Regions from separate parts of the Streptomyces sp. NPDC054842 genome, predicted to be linked through region 3. Evidence: riboswitches for the same ligand, from Rfam matches in the RefSeq annotation. Region 3 holds a riboswitch; each other region holds the start of a gene.
The links. A riboswitch is a leader RNA that binds a small molecule or an ion and turns the genes downstream of it on or off. The one in region 3 is predicted to bind cobalamin.
Positions count from the first base shown of each region.

Region 1: linked by a shared signal. The riboswitch ahead of ACWGIS_RS17985 (CbtB domain-containing protein) and the one ahead of ACWGIS_RS30310 (cobalamin biosynthesis protein) in region 3 are both predicted to bind cobalamin.
Region 2: linked by a shared signal. The riboswitch ahead of ACWGIS_RS30700 (HoxN/HupN/NixA family nickel/cobalt transporter) and the one ahead of ACWGIS_RS30310 (cobalamin biosynthesis protein) in region 3 are both predicted to bind cobalamin.

Region 1 covers NZ_JBSGZN010000020.1:79,805-89,041, reverse strand. Annotated here, with positions in the region: gene ACWGIS_RS18020 (phytoene desaturase family protein) at 1-1,109, opposite strand, end outside; gene ACWGIS_RS18015 (DUF6153 family protein) at 1,414-1,887, shown strand; gene ACWGIS_RS18010 (DUF305 domain-containing protein) at 1,985-2,620, shown strand; gene ACWGIS_RS18005 (hypothetical protein) at 2,745-2,930, opposite strand; gene ACWGIS_RS18000 (acyl-CoA dehydrogenase family protein) at 3,101-4,291, opposite strand; gene ACWGIS_RS17995 (TetR/AcrR family transcriptional regulator C-terminal domain-containing protein) at 4,577-5,185, shown strand; gene ACWGIS_RS17990 (CbtA family protein) at 5,285-6,067, opposite strand; gene ACWGIS_RS17985 (CbtB domain-containing protein) at 6,093-6,314, opposite strand; cobalamin riboswitch at 6,352-6,494, opposite strand; gene ACWGIS_RS17980 (histidine phosphatase family protein) at 6,638-7,219, shown strand; gene ACWGIS_RS17975 (four-helix bundle copper-binding protein) at 7,574-7,939, opposite strand; gene ACWGIS_RS17970 (DUF6479 family protein) at 8,101-8,469, shown strand; gene ACWGIS_RS17965 (GNAT family N-acetyltransferase) at 8,795-9,237, shown strand, end outside.
Region 2 covers NZ_JBSGZN010000053.1:3,978-13,214, reverse strand. Annotated here, with positions in the region: gene ACWGIS_RS30720 (nucleotide pyrophosphohydrolase) at 1-320, opposite strand, end outside; gene ACWGIS_RS30715 (AAA family ATPase) at 317-1,489, opposite strand; gene ACWGIS_RS30710 (cell division protein SepF) at 2,025-2,414, opposite strand; gene ACWGIS_RS30705 (ArsR/SmtB family transcription factor) at 2,610-2,969, opposite strand; cobalamin riboswitch at 3,051-3,288, shown strand; gene ACWGIS_RS30700 (HoxN/HupN/NixA family nickel/cobalt transporter) at 3,317-4,417, shown strand; gene ACWGIS_RS30695 (TetR family transcriptional regulator) at 4,642-5,307, shown strand; gene ACWGIS_RS30690 (Zn-ribbon domain-containing OB-fold protein) at 5,412-5,861, shown strand; gene ACWGIS_RS30685 (hypothetical protein) at 5,932-6,078, opposite strand; gene ACWGIS_RS30680 (HAD family hydrolase) at 6,768-7,523, opposite strand; gene ACWGIS_RS30675 (acyl-CoA dehydrogenase family protein) at 7,513-8,775, opposite strand; gene ACWGIS_RS30670 (TetR family transcriptional regulator) at 8,874-9,237, shown strand, end outside.
Region 3 covers NZ_JBSGZN010000051.1:36,517-45,753, reverse strand. Annotated here, with positions in the region: gene ACWGIS_RS30335 (alpha/beta hydrolase family protein) at 1-740, opposite strand, end outside; gene ACWGIS_RS30330 (class II aldolase/adducin family protein) at 1,335-2,240, opposite strand; gene ACWGIS_RS30325 (lysozyme) at 2,444-3,184, shown strand; gene ACWGIS_RS30320 (anion permease) at 3,353-4,591, shown strand; gene ACWGIS_RS30315 (hypothetical protein) at 4,604-4,825, shown strand; cobalamin riboswitch at 4,963-5,103, shown strand; gene ACWGIS_RS30310 (cobalamin biosynthesis protein) at 5,210-6,151, shown strand; gene ACWGIS_RS30305 (cobyric acid synthase) at 6,148-7,656, shown strand; gene cobN (cobaltochelatase subunit CobN) at 7,653-9,237, shown strand, end outside.

The sequences.
Region 1 (9,237 bases), on a different contig from region 3:
CAGTAGATCTCCGAGGGCGGCGCGGCGGGCAGGGAGCCGGACGCGGCCTGGGCGTGCGCGGTGGCCAACTGCTCGTACCCCTCGGCGACATGGAAGGTGCCGGCGAACGCCTCGCGCGGGTCCACGGACGTGTCGCGCAGCCGCGGCAGCCGCTTGAGCAGCATGTTCACCTTGAACTGGGCGCCCTCGGCGGGGGCCGGGGGCGCGTCGCCGACGAGGGCGGCCAGCTCCTGGGGCGAGGCGTTGACGAGGACGTGCCGGGCCGCGACGACGGCTTCCCCGCCGTCCGCGCCGCGGTGGGTGACCTCGGCGGCCCGTCCGTCCGTCTCGATCCGCACCACCTCGCGGCCGGTGGCGAGGACGGCACCGGCGGCACGGGCGGTGGTGGCGATCGCGTCCGTCAGCGCGCCCATGCCGCCGACGGGGACGTCCCAGGCGCCGGTCCCGCCGCCGATCACGTGGTAGAGGAAGCAGCGGTTCTGCCGCAGGGAGGGGTCGTGGGCGTCCGCGAAGGTGCCGATGAGCCCGTCGGTGAGCACCACGCCGCGCACCAGGTCGTCGGCGAAGGTCTCCTCGATGGCGACGCCGATGGGCTCCTCGAAGAGGGTCCGCCAGGCGTCCTCGTCGTCGACGCGCCGGCGCAGCTCCTCGCGGGTGGGCAGCGGCTCGGTGAGGGTCGGGAAGACCCGCTGGGCGACGCCGCCCGTCATGCCGTAGAAGCGCTGCCACGCCGCGTACTCGCGGTCGGCTCCGGTCAGCCGCGCGAAGGCCTCGCGGGTGCGGCGCTCGGCGCCGCCGACGAGCAGCCCGGTGGACCGCCCGTTGCGCTCCGCGGGGGTGTACGAGGAGACGGTGCGCCCGCGGACCCGGAAGTCCAGGCCGAGGTCCCGCACGATCTTCCGGGGCAGCAGACTGACCAGGTACGAGTAGCGCGACAGGCGTGCGTCGACGCCGGCGAACGGCCGGGTGGAGACGGCGGCGCCGCCGGTGGCCCCCAGCCGTTCGAGGACCAGCACGGACCGCCCGGCCCGGGCCAGGTAGGCGGCGGCGACCAGTCCGTTGTGACCGCCGCCGACGATCACGGCGTCATATCCCTCGTGTGCAGACATGGTTCTTCGTAGCACGCGATGATCAGGCCGGGCCAGAGGCGTGCGGACGAGCCGCCGTACGGCGGACGGGCGCCGGGCGCCGGGCGCCGGACGCCGGACGCGGCGGTGACCGTCCGCCCCGGGCGCCGGGAGCTGCGGGACGAGCCGTCCGTCGGCCGCGGGGATGCCGGCCCGCCTCCCGGGCGACCCTCCGGCCGGCTCCCCCGCAGCCGCGTCCGCGTCCGTCCCCCGCGCGCGGCTTCCGGCGCCTCCCTTCGGTACTGTCGGGGCGACAGGTCCGCAGCAACCGATGACGGAGTCAGCCGTGAGGGCGAGGCGTCACGTACGCGCGGCGGGTGCCGTGGGGCATCTGCTGCTCGTCGTCGTGCTCGCCCTGGGCGTCTTCGTGATGCACACCGTCGGCCATCCCCGCGAGTCGTCCCACGCCACGACGAGCACCGTGTCCCACGCGCGGACGATGCCCGCGGACACCTCGCACGCGGCCGACCCGGGTCACCCGACGCAACCCGCCTCCCTCGGTGGCGTTCCCGGTGCCGCCGACCTCCCGGCCACGTCGCCCTCGCCCTCCTCGCACGAACCCGCCATGACCATGGACATGCTCTCGCTGTGCATGGCGGTGCTGTTCGGCGCGTGGGTGATCACCGCGCTGCTCGCGTCGGCGTTCGCCCGCCGCGGGGAGCGGGAGGCCGGACACCTCGCCCGGACCGTCGGCGTACCGCGGCCCGACCCGCCGCCCCGCGCGCCCGATCTCACCCGTCTGTCGGTTCTGCGGCTGTAGGCCGTAGCGCTTCCCGCCGGGCGCGCGCCCCAGCGCTCCCGCGGTTTCGCCTACGCCAAGAACAGCCGAAGAACCAAGCACACGAGGTGGATTCACCATGACCTTCCACACCCGCGCCCAGCGCCGCACGCCCGTCCGCCGAGCCGTCGCCGCGGGCGCCCTCGCCGCCGGCGCGCTGCTCCTCACCGCCTGCGGAGGCGACGGAGGCACCGGCGGTACGGCCCACGGCGGCCACGCCGGCTCCGCGTCGGCGAGCGCCCGCTCCGGCTCCTTCAACGACGCGGACGTCACCTTCGCGCAGATGATGATCCCGCACCACGAGCAGGCGCTGGAGATGGCCCGGCTCGCCCCCGGCCGAGCCTCCGACCCGGAGGTGAAGAGGCTCGCCACGAAGATCGAGAAGGCGCAGGCCCCCGAGATCCGGACGATGAAGGGGTGGCTCACGTCCTGGAACGAGCCGACCGCCATGGGCTCCATGCCCGGCATGTCCCACGGCAGCGACGACGGCATGATGTCCGACGCGGACATGGCGCACCTGACGGACATGAAGGGCGCCGGGTTCGACAGGATGTTCACCGAGATGATGATCGACCACCACCGCGGTGCGATCGGCATGGCCGAGGAGGAGCGGAAGAACGGTGAGAACGCCGACGCCGTGAGGACGGCCGGCGACATCGTCACCAGCCAGTCCGCGGAGGTCGAGCAGCTGAAGGGCATCCTCGGCCGGCTCTGACCACGGCCACGGCGGGCCGGACGTCCGGCCCGCACAGACACGGCCGCCCCGCCGCCCGGGCTCCGCACCGCTCACCCGGAAACCCGGGCGGCGGTGCCACCGGCCCGCCGCGGGGCACTCGTTCTCAGCGGCTCTCCGAGGGCCTCGCCCACCGGATCACGAAGCCGCCCACGAGTGCGACTTTCGCCAGGACGACGGCCGGCAGCCCTCCGACGGCCCAGCCGGTCCATCGCCAGTGCGCCCGCAGGACGCGTCCGAGCCCCAGGTGCACGACCAGGACGGCCACGACGACGGCCGACAGAGCCAGCACCTTGACATGACGCCAACGCGGCGCCGGCACCCCGTCCGGCGCGGGGGCGGCGGAGGACGGCACCGATGAGTCCAGCGCCCCGATGGCGGGCGGGCCCGCGGCGTCCGGCGGTCCCACGGAGGGCGGAATCGAGATGCCCGGCCCGCTCCCTGGCGGCCAGCGTCCCCTGTCTACCGGCGCACTCTGGGCATGCCCAGGCCGATCCACGCGATGATCTCGCGCTGGATCTCGTTGTTGCCGCCGCCGAAGGTGAAGATCACCGCCGAGCGGTAGCCGCGCTCCAGTTCGCCGTGGAGGACGGCGCCCGCCGAGCCCTCCTTCAGGGCACCCGGCGCGGCGACGATCTCCATCAGCCAGGCGTAGGCGTCGCGGCGCGCCTCGGACCCGTACACCTTGACGGCGGAGGCGTCGTGCGGAGTGATGGTGCCCTCCTGGACGGCGTTCACCATCTGCCAGTTGAGGAGCTTCATGGCGTCGAGCCGGGTGTGCGTCTGGGCGAGACGCCGCCGCACCCAGGGCAGGTCGACGACGCGCCGGCCGTCGGCGAGCTTGGTCTCCATCGCCCAGCGCTGTACGTCGTGCAGGGCGCGGATCGCCATCGTCCCGTGGGCGGCGAGGGTCACCCGCTCGTGGTTGAGCTGGTTGGTGATCAGCCGCCAGCCCTTGTTCTCCTCGCCGACCCGGCGCGAGGCGGGGACGCGGATGTTCTCGTAGTGACTCGCCGTCGTGTCGTGCGAGGCGAGGGTGTTGATGAGGGTGCAGGAGTAGCCCGGGTCGGAGGTCGGCACGAGGAGCATGGTGATGCCCTTGTGCGGCGGCGCGGCCGGGTCGGTGCGCACGGCGAGCCAGACCCAGTCGGCGGTGTCGCCGTTGGTCGTCCAGATCTTCTGGCCGTTCACCGTGTAGTGGCCGGTCGCCTCGTCCCCCTCCCGTACCGCCCTCGTCCTGAGCGCCGCCAGGTCCGTGCCCGCGTCGGGCTCGCTGTAGCCGATGGCGAAGTCGATCTCGCCGGAGAGGATCTTCGGCAGGAAGTACGCCTTCTGCTCGTCCGTGCCGAACCGCATGATGGTCGGGCCGACCGTGTTGAGCGCCATCAGCGGCAGCGGCACCCCTGCCTGTGCCGCCTCGTCGAAGAAGATGAACTGCTCCATGGGGCTCAGCCCGCGCCCGCCGTACGCCGCGGGCCAGCCCACGCCGAGCCAGCCGTCCGCGCCGAGGCGGCGGACGGTCTCCCGGTAGAAGCGCTTCTGCGCCGCCGGCTCACCGCGGCGGGCGTAGGCGGGGTCCGGCACCAACCGGGCGAAGTAGCCGCGCAGTTCGGTCCGCAACCGCTGCTGCTCGGGCGTGTATTCGAGATGCACGGCGCCTCCTGGCTCCCAGGGGATCGGCAGGTCCCACCCGGACTCGACGGCGCACACAGTAGAACTCGTTCCAGAAATTGGGAATGCCGATGACGTGCCGGGAGGGCGGTGGCACGTCACGCCGCTCCCGGCGAGGGCGCGCGCGACCACTGCCGCCGCCGTACCGCCCATGTCCCGGACGACGTGCCGGACGTAGCATGCGAGGAGTTCCGGGAACCGGCCCACCGACCGGTTTCCGGACCGTGCTGGAAGCGGCCCGACCACGAACCTGGACCGACTCGCCTCATGAAGACCCACAGACACGAAGCGGGGACCGGCCCGACGGCCCCTCCCCCGACTCCTCCTCCCAGACCTGCGCTGAATCGTTCCCGCATCGCCGCGGCGGCGCTGGCGCTGATCGACGTCAACGGCCTGCGCGCCTTCTCGATGCGCAAGCTCGGCGCGGGTCTCGGGGTCGACCCGATGGCCGCGTACCGCTACTTCGAGGACCAGGACGCGCTTTTCGACGGCGTCGCAGAACTGCTCTTCGCCGAGGCCGACTTCGACTCGCTGCCCTGGGAGGAGTCCTGGCGGGCCGTGGCCGGCCAGTACTGCGGGCGGCTGCGGGCCGTCCTGCTCGACCACCCGAACGCCGTCGCGGTCTTCGCGACGCACCCGGTGCGCTCACGAGCGGCGGCGGACGTGTGCGCACGGCTCACCGGGCACCTCACGGCCGCGGGGTTCGGCCCGTCGCAGGCGGACCGTGTCGCGCGCTGCCTGCGGGAGTTCACCGTCGGGCACGCGCTGGGCCTGACGGTTCCGCGTCCCGAGGCGGAGGGCGCCGACGACAATCCCGCCGCACGGTTCGAGACCGGCCTCACCGCGATGCTGGACGGCTTCGAACGACTGAGGTGAGGCGCGCGCACGCGGAGCACCGGCACGACTCCGGCTGGACGCGGCGCTCCGTACGAGCGAACGGGCCCCGGTCGCCCGGGGCCCGTCGTTCACGCACGCTCAGGGCGCCGCGGAAGCCGCCGGGGCGGCGGACGCCTTCTCCTTGCCCTGCCCCGGCATCCGGGGCGTCCCGTTGACCGTCAGCCGGTGGGCCAGTTCGCCGAAGACCAGCCCGAAGGAGGTCCACAGCGTCACCTGGATCGCCAGCGCCGCGAGCCGGAACTGCCAGAGCAGGGTGCCCGAGAAGTCCTTCGGCACCTCGTCGAACGACGGCAGGAACGCGTACGCCAGACCCACCGCGGCGACGAAGAACGCCCCCGCCGCCAGGGTGGCGTTCCAGTTGCCCAGGCGTGGCGCGAGGCGCTTGCCCAGGATCACGGTGGCGACCGCGAGCAGCACGCTGAGCACGATCATCAGGAAGTACAGCGTCGTGCGCTTGCCGATGGTGTCGGCGTCGCCCACCGACGGCGGATTCGCCGGGTACTTGAGGAACGGCACGACGTACACCGCGACGAGCCCCGCCGTCGACAGGAGCAGCGCGCTCGCGCGCGGCCCGAAGCGGCCGATCCGGCCGAGGGCGAAGCAGTACGCGAGGGCCGCGATGCCGCCGAAGGCGACACCGTAGACGAGCACGCCGGTGGCCAGGCCACCGGTGGACTGCATGGTGCGGGTCACCGCCTCCACGCCGTGCTCGTGATGGTGCGCGTGCGACTCCTCGTAGGCGATCGCGGCGTCCACCCGCGACTCGCCGAGGGCGTACGCGACGACCAGGGCGAGCACGCCGGCGGCGAGACCCGCCAGCATGCCGCGCACCAGCAGGTTTCTCACTGTTGCCGAGTTCATCGACTCGTACGCTTCCCTGTCGCCGTCAGTGGCAGGGGAAGCCGAGCAGGTGGCGGGCGTCGTGCACCCACTCGTGCACGTTTTCGCCGGAGACGAGCGAGGTGGCGCCCTGTTCGGCGCCGACGAAGTAGAGCAGGACCAGCATCAGGATGCCGAAGAAGACCGCCCAGGGGGCGATCGCGCTGATCGGCAGCTTCGCGGGAACGGCGGTGGGCGTGACGGCCGGCTGAGCGACGGACTGCGCCATGTGGCAGGACCTCCTGGGGAACTCGCGTCCCATCGTGGTGGTGCACAGGACGACGGCTGCGGGTCTGACTTGCCGGGCGCTCACCACCCCTGGAGGGGGCGGCTCCTGCCTGGCTTACAGTGGCGCGACCGTGCCGGATTCTCACCGGGCTTCCGCCGGACCGTCGTCAATATCGTCGAGACCGTACCGCGAAGCGGAGGCCCGGCCAAGGGCGCACGAGGCCGGCCGTGTGCGCCCCGCGGTGCCGACGGGTCGTCAACTCGCCTGCCGGGTGCGGGGATTGAGTGCGGGAGCGGCGACATCACGACCACGAAAGCGGATCCATGACGACCCGAGTGACCTTGATCTCAGCGGCGTCCAGCAGGGCCCTGCGTGAGGCGCGCTTCGACGACGGCTGCCCGGCCGAGGAGGCCGGTCTGCGGCTCGCCCGGGCCGCCGCCGGCACGCTCCCGTCGGGGGGTGAGCGGTGGGTCTCCCCCAGCGCGCGCTGCCGTGACACCGCGGGGGCGCTCGGGCTGGACGCCGTGGAGGTGGCCGGGCTGGCCGGTCTCGACGTGGGCCGCTGGCGCGGCGCGACGCTGGACGAGGTGGGCGCGAGGGAGCCGGACGCGGTCGTGCGCTGGCTGGCCGACCCGGAGTCCGCGCCGCACGGCGGGGAGTCCGTGCGGGACCTCTGCGACCGGGTCGCCGGACGGCTGGGCGCGGCGGCGCTGCTCTCGGGGCGGGTGCTGGCCGTCGTGGAGCCGGAGGTCGTACGGGCGGCGGTGGTGAGGGCGCTCGGGGTACCGGAGACGGCGTTCTGGCGGATCGACGTACCGCCGCTGACCGCCACGGAACTCAGTGGCCGCGCGGACCGCTGGAACGTCCGGGTCGGCCGCCCCCTCACGGGCGACGCCGCCGACTGAGTCCGCCGTCGGTCCGGACGGTGACGGGGATCGCCGTCGGCACGGACGGCGACGGGGGTTGCCTCGGCGCGGACGGCACCCGGGATCGGCGCGGCACGCTCGTCGCGGAGGGCGACGCGGCGCGGCTTGGCACGCTCGGCGCGGGCGGCGACGCGGCTCGGCTGGGCCCGGACTGCACATCAGCTCGGCGCGGATGGCAACCGACATCGGTCCGGCACGGACGGCAACCGGGATCAGCTCGGCGCGGAGAACCGCGTGACGCTGGCCCGTACCGCGCTCAGGCCCCGTTCGACGCCGGGCATGCCGGGGACGCCGAAGGTGCTGCCCGGAGTGGTGAACGGGGAGAGCCCCGTCTCAGCGGAGCGTCGCCATGAAGTCCGTGCACGCCTGGGCGCACTCGCGGCACGCCTTCGCGCTGTCCTGCGCGCCGGGGTGGTCGTCGAAGACGTCGGCGCACTCCAGGCAGACGTCCCGGCACCACTCCAGCTGGACCCGCATGCCCGCCTCGTCCAGGCCCGCCTGCTCGGACAGCATCCGGCACGTCGCGTCGCACACCTCGGCGCACATGATGCCCTTGCGGCGGACGAGTTCCTGTTCCTTCGGCCCGTCCGGTTCCATGAGGCTCGCGCGCAGAGCGCACGCCCGTGCACACTCCGTGCACGACTGCGCACAGGCGAAACGGTCCTCCAGGAACCGGAAGAGCTCCTGCTCAGATGTCATTGAGGTCACCTGGTCCGGGTTGCCCCGGTCCCCCTTGTCAAACGCGGCGCCCGCGGGTCCGCCACCGAGACGGCGACCGACCGCCCGGAATGGTTCATTCCGGTTCGCCCCCGGGCCGGGGGGTACTCGCGCGCCACGTACACCCGAGGGACGGATGCGCCATGAGCACACCAGGGATCGACTTGGCGGCGGAGCGCGGTCTGCTGGCCGGCTTCGCACCGCTTGTGATCGGAGTGGCCGTCGCGGCACTGCTGGCCGGCGCGATGTGGATGGACAGCCGGATACGCGGCAGGGAGAACGACCGGCCGCGGGCCGAGGAGCAACCGAAACTTCCCGAGAGCGGCCCGGTCTTCGAGGTCAGCGAGAACCGCGAGCCGGACGAGGTGCCCCGCGGCAGCCGCCGACTGACGCCGTACGAACTGGCGGCGCACGGCAACGTCGCCTCGCGGGCGAGCCGGGACCGGACCCGGCAGCGCTGGAGCCGCGGTTCCAGCGGCTCCTTCGGCAGCGGGGGCTCGGGCGCCCACTGAGCGCCCCGGCGCCGCGCGTGCGGCGTCCGGGTGAGTGCCGCAGCCTCACCGCCACCGGGAGCCCGACCACCGGGTGTGCCCCGGTGGTCGGGCACGTCCTGCCGCGAGCCGGCCTACGCGGCGGGACGGGAGCGGGTGCCCCGGGGCCGGGAGGGTGTCGGCGAGCCGTGTCACGGCAGGCCCTCGGCTCGCGCCGCGCTTCTGCGAACGCACTGTTTCCGTCGTGCGAACATCGCGCCGAAGGGGAGGACACGCGTCCTCGGCCGGGGTGACCATGCAGGTCCACGGGCGTCCGCACCCCGTGCCGTCCCCGCGAGGAAGCGCCATGAGCCTGCCGTCCGCCACTTCGAGGTGGGAGTCCGAGAGCTGGAACGCCGCAGCGGCGGTCGGGCTGCGCGAACTGATGTCCGCCGAACTGGCCCCCCGCTACGCCCCCGTCGAGCACCGGCGGGTCCGTGCGCCGCAGCCGTCGGCGGACGAGATCGTCGTCACCTGGGTCGGCTACGCGGACGACGTCCCGGTGGCGACCGCGTCCCTGCGCAGGCTGCCTGACCGGTACGAGGTCAAGCGGGTGTTCGTGCACCGCGACCACCGCGGCCGCGGCCTGGCCAGGGCGGCCCTCGGCGCCGTCGAGTCCACGGCGCGGCGGCTCGGCGTCGAGCCGCTGTGGCTCCAGACGGGCGCCCTGCAGCCGGAGGCCCGGGCCCTCTACGCGCGGGAGGGCTGGCACCAGGTGCCGCCCTACGCGCCGTACGACCGCAATCCGTT
Region 2 (9,237 bases), on a different contig from region 3:
GGAGCCGGGAATCTGCGTTCGTTGCGGTCGATCTTGGCGTCCAGCGCGGCGAGCGGATCCACGTCGAGCACCGCGCACAGTTGGAGGAGATAGGCGAGCACGTCCGCGACTTCGTCGGTCACCCGGTGCGCCGTGTCCGGGTCGTCCATCACCCGGGCCGATTCCTCCGGGGTCAACCACTGGAAGATCTCCAGGAGTTCGGACGCCTCCACGCTGAGCGCGGCGGCCAGGTTCTTGGGGGTGTGGTAGGGCTGCCAGTTGCGCACGGCCGCGAACTCGCCCAGTCGGCGCTGCAACTGCGCCACGTCCAGTTCCGTCACACCCCCAGGTCTACCACCGTCACTCCCTCCACCTCCGCCGCCCCCGACGCGTCGCTCACGGCCCCGACCAGCCGGATGTGTCCCCGCTCGCACATCCGCGCCGCGAGCCGCAGCAGCTCTCCCGCCTGCCGGGCGTCCATGGAGCGGTCGAAGCCGTCGGCCAGTACGGTCAGCGTCTGGAGCGCCGCGGGGACCTCGCCCGCAGGGTCCACCTCCAGCACTCCGGGCCCGGTGAGCAGCACCAGGGCCAGCGCGAGATACCTCAACTCCCCGTCGCCCAGCAGCCCCACGTCCGTACGGCGGCCGTCACCGCGGTCGAGCAGCCCGCGGACGGTGCCGTCGCCCAGAGGTTCGGCGAGCAGGTCGGTGACCGGGCCCGCGCAGCCGGCCCGGACCGCCTGGACGAGCAGCCCGTGCCGACGGGAGCACTCGGTCCGGGTGCGCCAGAGCACGTCGGCGAGGTTGTCGCAGCCGGGCAGCAGGCGTCCGCCGCCGGCCGGAACGGGTGCGCGCATGTACGGCGGGCGTGGGTCGCAGGGGAAGACGGAGCGCAGGGCGATCACCATCTGCTCGGCGGCGGCGAGTACTTGGCGCTGTCCGTCGGTCTTGCCCGCGACGCGCAGGGGCAGCAGGGCGGTGCCGAGGCGGTCGTCGGGGAGGGGGCCCCGGGTCACGGGGGACGCGCCCGCCGTGTGCCAGGCGGCCTGGACGACGGGGCGGCCGGGGTCCCGTAACGCCGTCTCCAGCAGGACAAGTCCGCCGGCGGTCAACCGTTCGCCCACGATGCGCAGTTCGGGTTCGGCCTGTACGGCGAGGTCGAGCCGGACGGGTCCTTCGGGGCCGTCGGCCGTGCAGCCGATACGGAATCCGCGCCGCCGTTGGGCGTCCGGGCGAGCCCCCTCGGGTACGCAGGCGGCCGGATCGGGGAACACCTCGCACAGCTCGGCCCCTCCCCCGAGCCGTGCGAGCGCCTCGTACGCCCGTAACGCGTTGGACTTGCCGCTGCCGCTGGGGCCCGTGAAGAGGGTCAGCCGTCCCAGCGCGAAGTCGGCGGCGCGGTGCCCGGCGAAGGCGGAGAGCCGCAAGTGGGTGACGCTCGGCCGCTCCGGCCGGGACTGCGCAGGACTCGGCGCGGCCGAACCGGCGCCGACTGCAACCGTTTTCGCCACCTCACGAGGAGCGGTCCCCGCCACCCGGGGTTCGGGCACCCGCTCCTGCGCGGCCGGCTTGGAAGGCAGATCCCGCCCGCCCGGCTCCGGGCCGACGAACTCGCCCGAACGCCCCCCGGCATCCAGGCGGTACCCGTCAGAAGAGACGGACTCAGCGCACTGAACCGCCCGATCGGGTTGAGCAGATGGAGCGGACGGCACACACGAAGCAGAGGAAGCGGACGAAACGGAGTGAACAGCCCGAAGCGATTGAACGGACTGAAGGGACTCAACGGGCTCAACGGGCTCAATTGATTGAAGGGGAGGCAAAGGCGGCACGGTCATATCCGGACGGTAGGACTCCGCCGGGAGGCGAACCGTTCCACCCGGGCGACCTTCCTTCGTTCGAGGGATCACGCTCGTTGATCACGGGCCCGGTGACGCACCTGCTCGTACCCGCTCGCACCTGCTCGCGGAGGGCGCCCCGCCGCGCCCGCCGAGTCCGGCCGCCCCCGCATGGCCACGGCGAGCACCCGGCAGCGCCGGTACGGCCACGTCACAGCCCCGGGACCCCGGCCCCCTCCATCAGCCCCTGCACCTCGGTGCCCGGCGGTGTCAGCAGGAACACGTTGCGGTCGACCCGGTGCATCCCGCTCGCCAGGCCGAAGACGACGCCCGTGCTGAAGTCCAGAACCCGCTTGGCGACATCGGTCTCGGCGCCCGTCAGATCGAGCAGGACGGGGATGCCCGCCATGAGTGTCTCGGCGACCTCCCGGGCGTCCGCGAACACGTTGACCCGCAGCACGACGAAGCGGCGCCGGGTCTCGGTCGCCGCCTCGGGTATCGACCGGTGGCCGACGGCCGACGGCCAGGCGTCCCGGCCGCGCAACGGAACGACCTGGGCGAGCCCTTCCCACTGTTCATCGGTGACGTCGTGGCTGTTCACTGGCCATCCCCGCCCTGGCTCGCCATGGTTGTCGGCACCGGGCAATTCTTACGCATGGTCACCCGTTCGGCCGAACAGCGACACGGTACGCGACGGCTCTCCTTGCCGGAGATGGGCTTTGAGCGGCCGCGAAACACCGGGAAGGGCCGCCGAACTGCCGTAACTACCGGTAACCGCGGCGCGGCTCGGCCGGAATTAGGCGAGCCGCGTGGCGCAGTGCTCCAGCAGTGCGGCGGTCGCGGCGTCGACCAGCCGGTAGCGCACGACGCGTCCCTGCCTCTCGCCGGTGACGACCTCAGCCGTACGCAGCAGCCGCAACGCCTGGGAGACGGCCGGGTCGTTCATGCCCGTGGCGACGGCGAGGTCGGAGACGGCGAGAGGGCCGGCCCGGTGCAGCGCCAATAGGAGCGCCAGCCGGCCGGGGTCGGCGAGCAGCGAGAAGCGGTCGGCCCACGCGCGTACGGCGGTGGGTTCGCCGATGGCGGCCACGGCGTCGCAGACCCGGTGGCCGTCGATGGTGCGCCGGCCGGCACGGTCGGCGGGGACGAGATGCATGGCGGCATTCTTCCAGGCGGCGCTGTGTGATCTTGGATACCTGCGCAACTGTGCAGGCTTGCAGCCGTTCACGGGCGGCACCTAAGGTTGGCGGGCCGTGGTGTTCGGGAAGACCGGTGACAGCCTTTCAGGGGCTCAGTCCGGAGCGGCCCTCGCCACTGTGATCGGGGAGTTCTCGTCCCGTGCCGCCTCAGGGCGGCGCCACTGGCCGGACGGCCGGGAAGGCAGGGACGGGCGCGTCGACCCTCCACCACGCCGGGCTTCGGCTCAGCGGGAGGTACCCGCAAGCCAGGAGACCGGCCACGGCATCTCACGAAGTGATCCACGAGGTGCTGGAGCGTGACCGCATGACCCTGCCCACCGGGCCCACGGGGCCCGCCGTTTTCCAGTGGCGGCGCGAGGACACCGTCCGCACCGCCGGTCTGCTGGCGGTGATCGCCGCCCTGCACGTCGTCGCGTTCGGTGTGCTGTTCCTGCTGGTCGTGCCGGCGCACTACGAGGTCGGCTCCAAGGCCTTCGGCATCGGCCTCGGCGTCACCGCGTACACCCTGGGTATGCGGCACGCCTTCGACGCCGACCACATAGCGGCCATCGACAACACCACGCGCAAGCTGATGGCTGACGGCAAGAGGCCGGTGTCCGTGGGGTTCTGGTTCGCGCTCGGCCACTCCAGCGTGGTGGTCGTCCTGGCCGCGCTGATCGCGGGCGGCACCCAGCTCGCCGGGCGCATCATGAACGAGGGCTCCCGCACGCACCAGGTGCTGGGCGTCATGGGTACGACCGTCTCCGGCATGTTCCTGTACCTCATCGCGGCGCTCAACCTCGTTGCGCTGATGGGCATTCTGCGGGTCTTCCGGGCGATGCGGGAGGGAACCTACGACGAGCGGCAGCTCGAAATGCACCTAGATTCAAGGGGGTTCATGAACCGGATCCTCGGCCGGTTCACCAAGTCCATCAGCCGCCCCGGGCAGATGTTCCCGCTGGGCTTCCTGTTCGGCCTCGGCTTCGACACGGCGACCGAGGTGACGCTGATGGTGATGGCGGGCAGCGGGGCCGCGGCCGGGCTGCCGTGGTACGCGATCCTGTGCCTGCCGCTGCTGTTCGCGGCGGGCATGAGTCTGTTCGACACGCTGGACGGCACGTTCATGAACTTCGCCTACCAGTGGGCGTTCTCGAACCCCGTGCGCAAGGTGTTCTACAACCTCACCATCACGGGTCTGTCGATCGCGGTGGCGTTCCTTATCGGCACGATCGAGCTGGTCGGTGTCCTGCACGACAAGCTCGATCTGCGGGACGCGGTCACCGGCTGGATCGCGGACCTCGACCTCGACAACGTGGGTTTCATCATCGTCGGCCTCTTCGTGGTCGTCTGGGCCGCCGCGCTGGCGTACTGGCGACTGGCCAGGGTCGAGCAGCGCTGGGCGGTCCGGCCGGCCGACGGCGGCTGAGACGGGCCGCGGCCCACGGAGCGCACGCAGGGGGCCGGGGCGCCGGGTGAGCACCGAAGCCCTACCGACACAGGGGGCGACCCGCAGCTGGATCACTCATGACACTCAGTCCCCTCCTCACCAGGCACTGAGTGTCACTCCGTCCTCCCCGGTGCTAGTTTCGCCGCATGAGCGAGACATCCCGCGGGGGTCCGTCGGCCGGGGCGGGGACGCCGAAGCCGCCGATGCGTGACGCCCTGGTCGCGGCCGCGTTCCGGCTGTTCCTGGAGCGGGGTTACGAGCAGACGACGGTCGACGACATCGTGGCGCTGGCCGGGGTCGGACGGCGGTCGTTCTTCCGGTACTTCCCGTCGAAGGAGGACGTGGTCTTCCCGGACCATGAGCGCTGCCTCGCGGAGATGACCGAGTTCCTGACGTCCGGCCCGCCGACGGAGGACCCCGTCGGGCAGGTCTGCGACGCGGCCCGGCTCGTCCTGCGGATGTACGCGGAGAACCCGACGTTCTCCGTGCAGCGTTACCGGCTGACCAAGCGGGTGCCGGGACTGCGGGCGTACGAGCTCTCCGTGGTGTGGCGGTACGAGCGTGCCCTGGCCGACCATCTGCGGGTCCGTCTCGCGGGCCGGAGTGACGGCCACCTGCACGCGGACGTGATCGCCGCCGCCGTGGTCGCGGCTCACAACAACGCCCTGCGCTCCTGGCTGCGCGCCGACGGCGAAGGGGACGCCGACGCCCATGTCGACCGGGCCCTGGACTACGTGCGGCGGACGTTCGGCACGGACGGCCCGGCGGCTCGCACGGAGAAGGGCGAGGACGTGGTGGTCCTGGTGGCCCGGCGCGGTGTCCCCATGTGGCGGGTGGTCAAGGAGATCGAGTCCGTCTGGACCGATTGAGGGTACGCAGTGCCTTTACGGCTGGCACTGAGTGCCATACTCTGTGGCGCGTGCACGGCGATCCGAGCACATCAGATTCCGGCCGAGCGCAGGGAGATGACATCGTGTTCCACCCGGGAATCGGGATCGCGGCGGACGTGCTGGACGCCGACGTCCCGGAGAGCAACGCCACCGCCCCCGTCGAGAGCGGCGCCCCCGCCTGGGCCGGCAAGCCGAGCGAGGAGCGCCTCGCCTTCCAGCGCTGTCGCTGGTGCGGGACGACCATGTTCCACCGGCTGCTGTGCCCGGTCTGCGCGTCGAGCGACCTGCGCACCGAACGCAGCCAGGGCACCGGCATCGTGCGTCGCACGACCGTCGTCCGCCGCAACACCCCGGCCGCGCGCAACGTCTCCCTCATCGAGATGGCCGAGGGCTTCACCGTCCGCGGACGCGTGAAGGGGCCGTTCATCGCGATCCACCCGGGCGGCCGCGTCCGCCTCACCGTCGCCGAGGACCCGGTCCGCGGCGAACCGGTCTTCGAACTCATCGACGACCCGTACGGCCTCCGCCACTGACGCACGCAGACCCGCAGCCGGTCGGCCGTACCGGGCAGGTCAGCACCGGGTAGCCCGGGTACGTCAGCCGCTACGCGGGATCCAGTACGGGCCGCCCGGGAAGCCCACCGTCCCTCTCGCAGCGCAGCTCCCTGGCCATGGCGAGCGAGACGGAGTGAGCCACAGTCGCGTAGGCGTCCTTCAACGCCTCGATGTCGCCCTCGGGTTCCCTCGGCATCCCCCAGTGCTCCGCACCGATGCGGATACGAGCCAACCGCGACGAGTCGGACAACTCGGCGCTCCGGCAAGCGAACTGGACCTTGTAGTCCTTCGGAGTCTTCGGAGTTCCGTCCGCCTCTCCGTCTCCCCCACAACCAGTGGCCCCGAGAACCAACGAGCCGACCACAACCACTGCAAGGAGCCCCCGGCGTACCGACCTACGACTGATCACTGTCCGCACCCTCAGAATTCTCGTCCGCCCACCGACTTCACCCGGCCTCCAGGCCATTGCCCTGCTGATTCTTTCGGTCGCTGCCGATCCTGAGGCCGATCAGCACCCATACGCGTAGGTCCTGTCCCAACACGCGTCGGGCACCTCATAGCCGCCCAACAGCCCGACCACGCACAGGCATTCCGGCTAATCTGATGCATCATCAGGGCTGAATCGAACCAGCGCCGCGCGCAGAGGAGCCTTTCCGAGCCTCTCCGAGCGTCATCCGACGCGGCCGAGTCGGTCGAAGGGGCCACGTGACGTTCCTGACCACCGCGACGCCGAGCACCTGTTCCCGGGCGGGTCGCGGTGATCTTCATCGGCTGCCGTACGTGTCCCGGCCCGATCACCTCAGGGGCGGCGCCGGCACCGCCCCGCCGCACCGCCCCGATCCCCGCGGCCAGGCAGCTGAGACCCCGGCCGGCGGTCCGCCGCGGTCACCCGCCTCCGTCGGTGCCGGCGGCGTGCGGTGGCACGGTGGTGTGGGTCCCGTCCGGGGCGACCATCACCGCGTGCCCCACGCAGTGCAGCATGGGCAGGTCGGAGGGATGGTCGCCGTAGGCCCAGCAGTCGGCCGGGTCGATGTCGGGGTGGCGGGCGAGGAGCCGGCGCACCAGGGTGCGTTTGCCCTCGCCGATGGCCGGGGGGCCGATCAGTTCGCCGGTGAGCAGCGGCCCGCAGCGTTCGAGTCTCGCGCCGAGGACGAACTGCGCTCCGACCGCCTCGGCGATGACGGCCAGCAGCGGCGGGAAGGTGCCGGAGACCAGGGCGACGGACGCGCCCTCGGCCCGGTGCCGGCGCAGCGCGGCCAGTGTGGTGGGGAGATAGAAGCCGTCGGCCCGGCTGTGCTCCTGGTACCACCGGCGGGCCGCGGCCTCGGCCTCCGCGGCCGGGCAGCCCCGGAAGGCGCGGTGGAAACGGCGGTTGGCCTCTGCGCGGGGCAGACCGGCCAGTTCGCCGAGCAGTTCGGCGGCCCGGCGCGCTCCGTCCGCGCCGTGTATCCGCGCGAAGTGGTCGCGGAGGAAGTCCGGGCCGCTCTTGCGGCCGATCAGCGTCTCGTCCACGTCGAAGAACACCAGCCGGCGGGGGCCTTCGGGGCGCGCCGGCGCAGCGGGCCGGGAGGGTGTGGGGCGGGGAGGCGGCGTCGCGGGCAGCGGGGACCGGGGGCGCGCGCTGCGGATGTCAGTGGACACCGGCGACCACCTCCGTCGGCGCGGAGTGCGCCATGAGCCGGGGCGCGGCCGCCGGGCAGGCCACCGGCAGTTCGGCCGCCTGCCCGGGACGGTCTTCGAAGTCGGCGAACACGGAGTCGGCGTAGAAGGCCGCCGCGGTCTCCCGGCGCACGGCCTGGTGCGCGGCCAGCACGTGGACGTCGCGCCAGGTGCGCTCGAGCGGCCCGGAGCCGCCGCATGCGTGGGTTCCGGCCGCGCGGAACAGTCGCTCGACGGCGTTGACCAGGTGCTGTGCGGCGGCCGCCGCGACCCGGCGGTTGCGGGCCACGTCCCGTTCGGCGCGGGTGCCCGAGTCGGCCCGCAGCGCCGCGTCCCCGAGCAGCAGTTCGGCGGCCTCGATGTCGTCGGCCGACTGCGCCAGCGTCAGCTGGAGCGTGGCGCGCTCCGAGGGTCGGAGGGCTCCTCTGCGCGCGGCCCACGCGGTCCACTCCCGCAGGGCGTGGCGGGCCGCCCCGAGGGCGGGCGCGCACAGCAGCAGTCCCGTCCCCAGGTGCGCCGGGGCGGTGTGACAGCGGGACCGTCCGGGCCCGGGAGAGCCCGCCAGCACGTCCGACAGCGAGCAGGTGCGGTGGTCGGGGACCACCACCGGGCCGTCGAGGACCGCGGTGTGGCTGCCGGTGCCGCGCATTCCGGTGCTGCGCCACGTGTCCCGTACGTGGATCTCGGTGGCGGGGACGGCGAAGAGCCGGCACCGGCCTCCGGGTAACTGCGGTTCGTCCGGTTCGGGGGCCGCGAGGAGCAGCCAGTCCGCGTCGGCGACCCCGCTGACGCACTCCCAGGTGCCGCTGAGCAGCCAGCCTCCGGAGCAGCGGGCGGCCGAGCCGGAGGGCCGCAGTCCGGCGGCGATCCGCACGTCGGGCGATCGGCCCCACAGGTCGAGCTGCCCTTCGAGGGGCAGGTGGGCTGCGTATCTGCCGTGGGTCGCCCACAAGGCGGCGCACCACGCGGCGGACGCACATCCCTCGCCGACCGCCGCCACCTCGGCGAGGAGGTCGCTGAAGGTTCCCTCGGTACCGTGCCAGACCCCGGGCACGAAGTGACGGGCGAAGCCGGCGCGGGTCAGCAGCGCGACGGTCTCCGCGGACAGCCTGCCGGTGGCGTCGGCCGCCGACGCGTGTGCAGCGGCGGAGGCCACGGCGCCCGTCAGCTGTCCGCGCGCCCGCGGCGCGCCACCCTGTGCCCCCTGGCCTGTGAAGATTTGACGCCGGTTCACCTATCGCTCTCCTTTACTCCACGACTAGAATTCGTTCGGGAACGAATTTTTCTCGGCCGGTCCTTCACCACCGGGCCGGGGTGAAGGAGGTGATCAGCGTGGTCAAGCAGGCGCGTGCCCTACGGACGCACGATCGCGTCCTCGATGCCGCCGCGTACGAGTTCGCACGCTACGGCTACGTGAACGCGAACCTGCAGCGCATCGCCGACCGGATCGGGTTGACCAAGGGGGCCCTGTACGGGCACTTCTCCAGCAAGGAGAAGCTGGCCGCCGCGCTGACGGAACACCTGTCCCGGAGCGTGCGGACGCTGCTGGACGAGGCCAGGACCTCGCCCGAGCCGGCCACGAGCCGGCTGGAGGCCCTGGTGCTCGGACTCGGCAGACTCTTCGAGACCGACCACAGGGCACAGGCGGCCCTGCGGCTGGAGGTGGAGGCGGCTCGGGCGGCCGACACGGTGGCTC
Region 3 (9,237 bases):
TGCGCGGCGGCGTGCAGCGCCATGGTGGCGCCGGTCGACCAGCCGTGGAGGACGACCTTCTCGGCCCCGTAGCGCACCGCGTAGCGGATGGCGGCGTCCAGGTCTCGCCACTCGGTCTCGCCGAGGTGGTTCAGCCCGTCCTGCGAGCGGGGTGCGCCGAGGTCGCCCCGGTAGGCGAGGTCGAGCACCGGCAGGTGCTGGCGCTGGAGGAACGGCATGACGTTCATCGGGTGCTCGCGGGTGGTGCCCAGGCCGTGCACGGTGATCACCCAGGTCTCGCGGGCGCCGGGCAGGAACCACGCCGGGAGGGCGCCGAGCTCGCCGGGCACGTCCACGTCGGCGTGCTCCAGGCCGAGGGCGCCGGCCGGGTCGCCCACGTACACGTTCGGGGTCAGCCAGACCTTGTCGCCGGGTTCCATGGTGCCGTGGGTGACGCGTTCCAGGCGGCGTACGACCGTGTCCGCGGGGTGCGGGGCACCGTCCAGGACCGGGCCGACGACCGCGTGGGAGCCGTCGCCGCCGAGTCCGTAGGTACCCGGGCGCAGCGAGGCCAGGGCCCGGGTGAGGGCGATCTGGCCGGCGGCCGTGGAGTGCACGGTGAGGCGGGGTTCGGTGGGGAGGGGACGGCCCGGTGGCGCCTTCAGCGCGGCATCGCTGGCGTACCGGCCGGCGGCTACGGAGGCCGCGCCTGCGGCGAGGGCAACGGTGACGGCGGCGGCCGTCGCTTTGACAGTGCGCACCGGTCCAGTCTCCCGGGGGAGCCCTCTGTCGGCCAGCGGGCGGGTCCTCGCGTTTTCCCGGGCGCGGGCCGCGGGCCGGACTGGTGCGGGTGATCGCCCGGGCGCGCGGCCTCCGCTCCCGGCGTCCGCTCCTCGTTGCCGTGCCGTCGCCGTGAGGCCACCGCAAGGCCACCATGCGGCCGCCCCAGGCCGCCGGGGGCCACTTCAGGGCCGCTCTGGGCGCCCTCCCGCTCCGGGCCCCCGGGCTGCCCCAGGCCCGCCGTGAGGTCGCCGTGGGCCACCGCGAGGCCGCCCGGCACCGCCGTGAGTGGCCACGGGGCCACCGCGAAGCCGTCGCGGAGGCCGCCTTGGGCCGTCGCGAGGTGGCCATGGAGTCACCGCGAGGCCGTCGCGAGGACACGCTGGGCTCCTGTGAGGCCCCCGGGAGACCCCTACGAAACTCGTGGAGGTCTCCCGGGACCGCCGCGAGGCAGCCACGGGGGTCACCGCGAGGCCGTCGCGAGGTCACGCCGGGCTCCCGTAAGGCCCCGGGAGACCCCACGAGACCAACATGAGGCCGCCGTCAGGGGCCTTCCCGTCCCGTCGGGGCGGGCGTCAGCCCTGACGCGGGTCCCGGTCCTCCTCGCGCGGGCGGCCGTAGCGGGCCAGTCGCCGGGTCGCCTCCTCCAACTGGGCGGAGGTCAGCAGGGACGGGGTCAGGCCGGGGACGGAGGACGCGGTGAGCCAGACGCGGCACATCCACTCCAGCTGGGCCGTGCGGTCGTAGGCCTGGTCGAGGGTGGCGCCATGGGCGACGGTGCCGTGGTTCCGCAGGAGGCAGGCCGAGCGGCCGGAGAGGGCCCGGAGCATGTTCTCCGCCAGTTCCTCGGTGCCGTACGTCGCGTACGGGGCGACGCGGACCGGTCCGCCGAGCGCGCCGGACATGTAGTGGATCAGCGGCAGCTCGCTGACGAGCGTCGAGACGGCCGTGGCGTGGACGGCGTGGGTGTGCACGACGGCGCGCGCGTCGGTGGCGCGGTAGACGGCGAGATGCATCGGCAGTTCGCTCGTCGGCGGCAGCGCACCGCGCACCCGGCGGCCGTCGAGGGTGACGGCGACGAGGTCCGCGGGTGTCAGCCGGTCGTACGGCACGCCCGAGGGCGTGACCAGGACGGTGTCCCCGACGCGCACCGAGACGTTGCCCGACGTCCCGACGACCAGCCCGTCGGCCACGGTGCGGCGGGCCGTCGCCACCAGTTCGCTCCACGCCTCCGCGAGCCGCTCTCCGGGGTCCTCCGCGACGTGCTCCCCGGGGTCCTCCGCAGACCGCCTCCCCGCCTGTGTTCCGAGCCGCTCCCCCGGGCCCTCACCCGGCCGCTCCCCCGGGTCCTCGTCGGGCCGCTTCCCCCGGCCCTCGCCCGGCCGCTCCCCCAGGCCCTGCCCGGTCCCGTCTCCTCCGCCGCCCGGAGTCCCGTCCCGGCCCGGCCGGTCGTCCCCGGGGTCCCGCCGCTGTTCAGCCATGACGCGATCCTGCCAGGACCGGGCGTCCGCCTGCGGCTGCCGACGGCAGGGGTGTCCGTGCCGAACGCGTGCACCCGGACGGACGGTTGACCGGCGCCATCACCTGTCGTGACGGGGTGGACACGGATGGTCAGAGGGGCGTCGATTTTCCAGTAGCCTCTGGGGGTTTTGTCGTGGCGTGTCGCAGTCCCGTGGGGGAAAACATGGCCCGTGTGCACCACCCGTCCCGTCGCCGGGTCCGCGCCGTCGCGGCCGCCGTGGCCGTGCTCGTGGCCGGTGGGGCCGCGCTGGCCGGGGCGCCGGTGGCGGCGGCGGGCAAGCCGCGGGGGCACGACGTCTCCTCGCACCAGAAGAACGTCGACTGGCCGGCCGCGAAGGCCCGGGGTGCCCGGTTCGTCTACGTGAAGGCGACCGAGTCGACCGGCTACCGGAACCCGTACTTCGGCCGCCAGTACGACGGCTCGCGCGCGGCGGGCCTCCTGCGCGGCGCGTACCACTTCGCCCTCCCGGACAGGTCCTCGGGCGGCGCGCAGGCAGCGTTCTTCGTGCGCAACGGAGGTGACTGGCGGCCGGACGGCTGGACGCTGCCGCCCGCGCTCGACATCGAGTACAACCCGTACGGGAGGAAGTGCTACGGCCTGGGCAGGGCCGCGATGGTGAAGTGGATCCGGGCGTTCAGCGACGGCGTCGAGCGGGCGACGGGCCGCCGGCCGGTGATCTACACGACCACGCACTGGTGGAACGACTGCACCGGGGCCAGCCCCGCCTTCGCCGCGGACCACGCGCTGTGGATCGCTCGCTACGACTCGGCTGACGCGGGGCCGCTGCCGGCGGGGTGGACGTACTGGACGTTCTGGCAGTACGACAACGGCGGACGCCTGCCGGGTGACCAGAATCTCTTCAACGGTTCCCCGAGCGGTCTGCGGACGTTCGCGAGGGGCTAGCGGAGCCCGGAATTCCGCCTCTGTCGGGGCCCGGCGCACGCCACTCGCACACAAGCGGAATGACCGCATGCCGATCGGGTCACCGCTCCGCCCGCCCCAGTTCATCTTCCGTTCACCCAGGTTGCCTACGTTCCACTTGCCACTGACGTCCAACAGAAGCCTGGGTAAATGGAACACATCACGCTTCTCCTCGGGATCGTGATCGTTACCGCTCTCGTGTTCGATTTCACGAACGGTTTCCACGACACTGCCAACGCGATGGCGACGACCATCTCGACCGGCGCTCTGAAGCCCAAGACGGCGGTGGCGATGTCCGCCGCGCTGAACCTCGTCGGCGCCTTCCTCTCCGTGGAGGTCGCCAAGACGATCTCCGGCGGCATCATCAACGAAGAAGGCATCCGCACGGAGGTCATATTCGCGGCGCTCGTCGGCGCCATCCTGTGGAATCTGCTGACCTGGCTCCTGGGTCTGCCCTCCAGCTCCTCCCACGCACTCTTCGGCGGCCTCATCGGCGCCGCGGTCATGTCGGCCGGCTGGTCGTCGGTGAACGGCTCGACCGTCGTCACCAAGGTGCTCATCCCCGCGGTCGCCGCGCCCGTCGTGGCCGGACTCGCCGCGATGCTCGCCACCCGCCTGACGTACAGGATCGGCCAGCGCGCCGACGAGAAGGCGACCGCCAAGGGCTACCGCGCCGGCCAGATCGCCTCCGCCGGCCTGGTCTCGCTCGCCCACGGCACGAACGACGCGCAGAAGACGATGGGCATCATCACCCTCGCCCTGGTCACCGGCGGCGTGCTCGCGCCGGGCTCCAACCCTCCCACCTGGGTCATCGTCTCGGCCGGTATGGCCATCGCCCTCGGCACCTACCTCGGCGGCTGGCGCATCATCCGCACCATGGGCAAGGGCCTCACCGACCTCGCGCCGCCGCAGGGCTTCGCCGCCCAGACCAGCGCCGCCACGGTCATCCTGGCCTCCTCGCACCTGGGCTTCTCGCTCTCCACCACCCAGTCCTGCTCCGGCGCGGTCATGGGCTCCGGCCTCGGCCGCAAGGGCGGCGTCGTCCGCTGGTCGACCGCGACCCGCATGTTCATCGCCTGGGGCCTGACCCTGCCCGCCGCCGGCCTCGTCGGCGCCGGCGCCGAGTTCCTCACCCAGCAGGGCACCTGGGGCATCATCGCGACGGGCACGCTGCTCGTGGCCGGTGCCGCGGTCATCTGGACCCTCTCGCGCCGCCAGCCGGTCACCATGGACAACGTCAACGGGACCGACACCGAGCCCGCGGGTGTCGTCACCACCGCGATCGCCGCGGTCACCCCGCCGCCGGCCGGCCCGGTGAGCCTGACGGCCACCATCCCGGCCCCGGACTCCGGCCCCACCACCGAGCCCACCCGCCCGGCCACGGTCTAAGGAACGAACAGCATGAACATCGACTGGGCAGCCCTCGGCTCCGTCTTCGGAGTCAGCCTCGTGGTCACCGTGGCCCTCGTCGGCCTCTTCACCCTCGGCATCGTCGGCCTCTCCAAGCGGGAGTCCGGCGGCGCGCAGGGCGGGTCCGCGGCCCTCGCGGTCACCACCGCGTACGCCTGCTTCGCCGCCTGCGCGGCGGCGGTGGCGTACGGGATCTACCTCATCGTCGCCTGACGGCGGACACAACCGGCGCAAGTCGGGTAAGACCGGCATCACTTCACGTGGGGTGCGGGACGGATCACCGTCCCGCACCCCACGTGCGTGTGGGCCTTCGCACACTCTCCCTCCGCAGGTCAACAGCAAGTTGACGGCTGTTCTGAGCCCGTGGTGGACTGCCGGAGCCAAGAGGCGTCAGGAGAGGAAGCCGGTGTGAATCCGGCGCGGTCCCGCCACTGTCACCGGGGAAGGAAGTCCCCCGGGAGCCAGGAACTCTCCCCGCCGGTCTCTTCGAACCAGGGCGTGGACACCCTGAGTGAGGACATATCGCCATGCGCGGCTGCCCGTTGCGGGTCCTGTTGAGTACGAGGGTTCTACTTCACCCCACGGCGGGCTGACGCCGTGCGTGCCGATCGCGTCTTCGCGTACGGCGCCACCGCCGGCCTCCTCGGCGACCTGCTCCTCGGCGATCCCCGCCGCGGGCACCCGGTCGCCGCTTTCGGGCGGGCCGCGGGCACCGTGGAACGGGTGCTGTGGCGTGACCACCGCGGGTGGGGCGCACTGCACACCGCCGTCTGCGTGGGCGGCGCCGCCGGGCTCGCCGCGCTGGCGGCCCGCGCCGTCCGCTCCTCCCCCGCCGCCTCCGTCGCGCTGACCGCCGCCGCCACCTGGGCCGTCGTCGGCGGCACCTCGCTCGGCCGCGAGGCCCGGGCCGTCGGCGGCGCGCTGGCCGCCGGGGACGTCGACGCCGCCCGTGAGCGGCTGCCCCACCTCTGCGGGCGGGACCCGCAGGCCCTGGACGCCGACGGGATCGCCCGGGCCGTGGTCGAGTCCGTCGCCGAGAACACCTCCGACGCCGTGGTGGGAGCCCTCGTCTGGGGCGCCGTCGCCGGAGTGCCCGGACTCCTCGCCTTCCGGGCCGTCAACACCCTGGACGCCATGGTCGGGCACAAGTCGGCCCGCCACCGCCGCTACGGCTGGGCCTCCGCGCGCCTCGACGACGTCGCCGGCTGGCCCGGGGCGCGGCTCACCGCCGTGCTCGCGGCCGTCGCGGGCGGCGACCCGCGCGGCGCGGTCCGCGCCTGGCGCGCCGACGCCGTCCGCCACCCGAGCCCCAACGCCGGTCCCGTGGAGGCCTCGTTCGCGGGGGCGCTGGGCGTGCGGCTCGGCGGGACCCTCTCCTACGGCGGCAGGGTCGAGCACCGGCCCGTGCTGAACGGGGGCGGCCGGGCCGTCGGGGTGCGCGACATCGAACGGGCCGTACGCCTCTCGCGCCGGGTGAGCTGGCTGGCGCTGGGCGTCTGCGCCGCGGGACGACTGCTGTCGAAGGGAGCGAGCCGATGAGCGGCGGGCTGCTGGTCGCGGGAACCACCTCCGACGCGGGCAAGAGCGTCGTGACCGCCGGGATCTGCCGGTGGCTGGTGCGCCAGGGCGTGAAGGTGGCGCCCTTCAAGGCGCAGAACATGTCCCTCAACTCCTTCGTCACGCGCGAGGGCGCGGAGATCGGGCGGGCGCAGGCCATGCAGGCGCAGGCCGCCCGCGTCGAGCCGACCGCGCTGATGAACCCCGTGCTGCTCAAGCCGGGCAGCGACCGCAGCAGCCAGGTCGTGCTGATGGGCAGGCCGGTCGGCGAGATGAGCGCGCGCGGCTACCACGGGGGCCGCCAGGAGGCGTTGCTCGGCACCGTGCTGGAGTGCCTGGCCGAGTTGCGGGGCACGTATGACGCGGTGATCTGTGAGGGGGCCGGCAGTCCTGCCGAGATCAATCTGCGGCGCACCGACATCGTGAACATGGGCATCGCCCGCAACGCGCGGCTGCCCGTCCTGGTGGTCGGGGACATCGACCGCGGCGGCGTCTTCGCGTCCTTCTTCGGCACGGTGGCGCTGCTCAGCCGCGAGGACCAGGAACTCGTCGCCGGGTTCCTGGTCAACAAGTTCCGCGGGGACGTCTCGCTGCTGGAGCCGGGCCTGGAGATGCTGCACGGGCTCACCGGCCGGCCCTCGTACGGCGTCCTGCCGTTCCGGCACGGCCTCGGCATCGACGAGGAGGACGGACTGAGGGTGTCCCTGCGCGGGACCGTCCGGGAGTCCGTCGTGGCGCCGCCGGCCGGCGAGGACGTGCTGCGGGTCGCCGTCTGCGCGGTCCCCCTGATGTCCAACTTCACGGACGTCGACGCCCTGGCCGCCGAACCGGGCGTCGTCGTGCGGTTCGTGGACCGGGCGGAGGAGCTGGCCGACGCGGACCTCGTCGTCGTACCGGGCACCCGGGGGACGGTGAACGCCCTGCGGTGGCTCCGGGAGCGCGGTCTCGCGGACGCGATCGCGAGGAGGGCCGCCGAAAGGCGGCCCGTCCTCGGCATCTGCGGCGGCTTCCAGGCCCTGGGCGAGCGGATCGAGGACGACGTCGAGTCGCGGGCGGGCCGGGTCGACGGGCTCGGACTGCTGCCCGTGCGGGTGCGGTTCGCGCGGGAGAAGACGCTCACGCGGCCCGTCGGCGAGGCGCTCGGCGAGCGCGTCGAGGGCTACGAGATCCACCACGGGGTCGCCGAGGTCACCGGCGGCGAACCCTTCCTGGACGGCTGCCGGGTCGGCGCCGTCTGGGGCACGCACTGGCACGGCTCGCTGGAGTCGGACGGGTTCCGGCGGGCGTTCCTGCGGGAGGTGGCGGCCGCCGCGGGCCGCCGGTTCGTGCCGGCCGCCGGCACGTCGTTCGCCACCCTGCGCGAGGAGCAGCTGGACCTGCTCGGCGATCTGATCGAGGAACACGCGGACACGGACGCGCTGTGGCGGCTCATCGAGTCGGGCGCTCCGACAGGACTGCCTTTCATCCCACCGGGAGCACCCGCATGAGCACAGTGTTGTTGTTGTCGACCGCCGACACGGATCTGCTGGCGGCCCGGGCCTCCGGCGCCGGGTACCGGATCGGCAACCCGAACCGGGTCGACGTCGCCGAGGAGCTGCCCGCTCTGGTGACGGGCGCGGACGTCGCCGTCGTACGGCTGCTGGGCGGCAAGCGGGCCTGGGAGGACGGGCTCGCCGCGCTGCGGGCCTCCGGGATCCCGACCGTGCTGCTCGGCGGGGAGTCCGTGCCGGACGCCGAGCTGATGGCGGAGTCGTCCGTGCCGGCCGGTGTCGTCGCGGAGGCGCTGCGCTACCTCGTCGAGGGCGGCCCGGAGAACCTGACGGAGCTGGCGCGCTTCCTGTCGGACACCGTGCTGCTCACGGGTGAGGGCTTCGAGGAGCCGAAGAAGACCGCCGAGTTCGGGGTGCACGGCGGGCGGGACCCGGCCGAGGGCCGCCCGACCGTCGGCGTGCTCTTCTACCGGGCCCACGAGCTGTCCGGCAACACCGCCTTCGTCGACACCCTGTGCGACGCGATCGAGGCACGCGGCGCCAACGCCCTTCCGGTGTTCTGCGGTTCGCTGCGCGGTGCCGACGCCGGGCTGTACGAGATCCTCGGGCAGGCCGACGCGCTGGTCGCCACCGTGCTCGCGGCGGGTGGCACGCACGCCTCCGAGGCCTCGGCCGGGGGCGACGAGGAGGCCTGGGACATCGGGGCGCTCGCCGACCTCGACATCCCCGTCCTGCAAGGGCTGTGCCTCACCTCCTCGCGCGCCGCGTGGGACGCCTCCGACGCCGCCCTGTCCCCGATGGACGCGGCGATGCAGGTCGCGATCCCGGAGTTCGACGGACGGCTCATCACCGTGCCGTTCTCCTTCAAGGAGCAGGGCCCGGACGACGTGCCGGTGTACGTCGCCGACCCCGAGCGGGCGGCGCGTGTGGCCGGGATCGCCGTGCGCCACGCGCGGTTGAAGCACAAGCCGAACGCGGAGAAGAGGCTCGCACTGGTCTTCACCGCCTATCCGACCAAGCACTCCCGGGTCGGCAACGCGGTCGGCCTGGACACCCCCGCCTCCGCCGTCCGCGTCCTGGACGCGCTGCGGGACGCCGGGTACGCGCTGACCGACTACCCGGACAACGGCGACGAGTTGATCCACCGGCTCATCGAGGCCGGCGGCCACGACGTCGAGTGGCTCACCGAGGAGCAGCTCGCGTCGGCGCCCGCGCGCGTGCCGCTCGCCGACTACCGGGCGTGGTTCGACACCCTCGATCCCGCGCTGCGCGAGGGGATGCTGGAGGCGTGGGGCGAGCCGCCCGGCTCCCTGTACGTCGACGGTGACGACATCGTGCTGGCGTGCCTGGAGTTCGGGAACGTCGTCGTGATGATCCAGCCGCCGCGCGGCTTCGGCGAGAACCCGATCGCGATCTACCACGACCCCGACATGCCGCCGTCGCACCACTACCTGGCGGCCTACCGGTGGCTGGAGAACTCCTTCGGCGCGGACGCCGTGGTGCACATGGGCAAGCACGGCACCATGGAGTGGCTGCCCGGCAAGGGCCTCGGGCTCAGCGGCGGCTGCGCGCCCGACG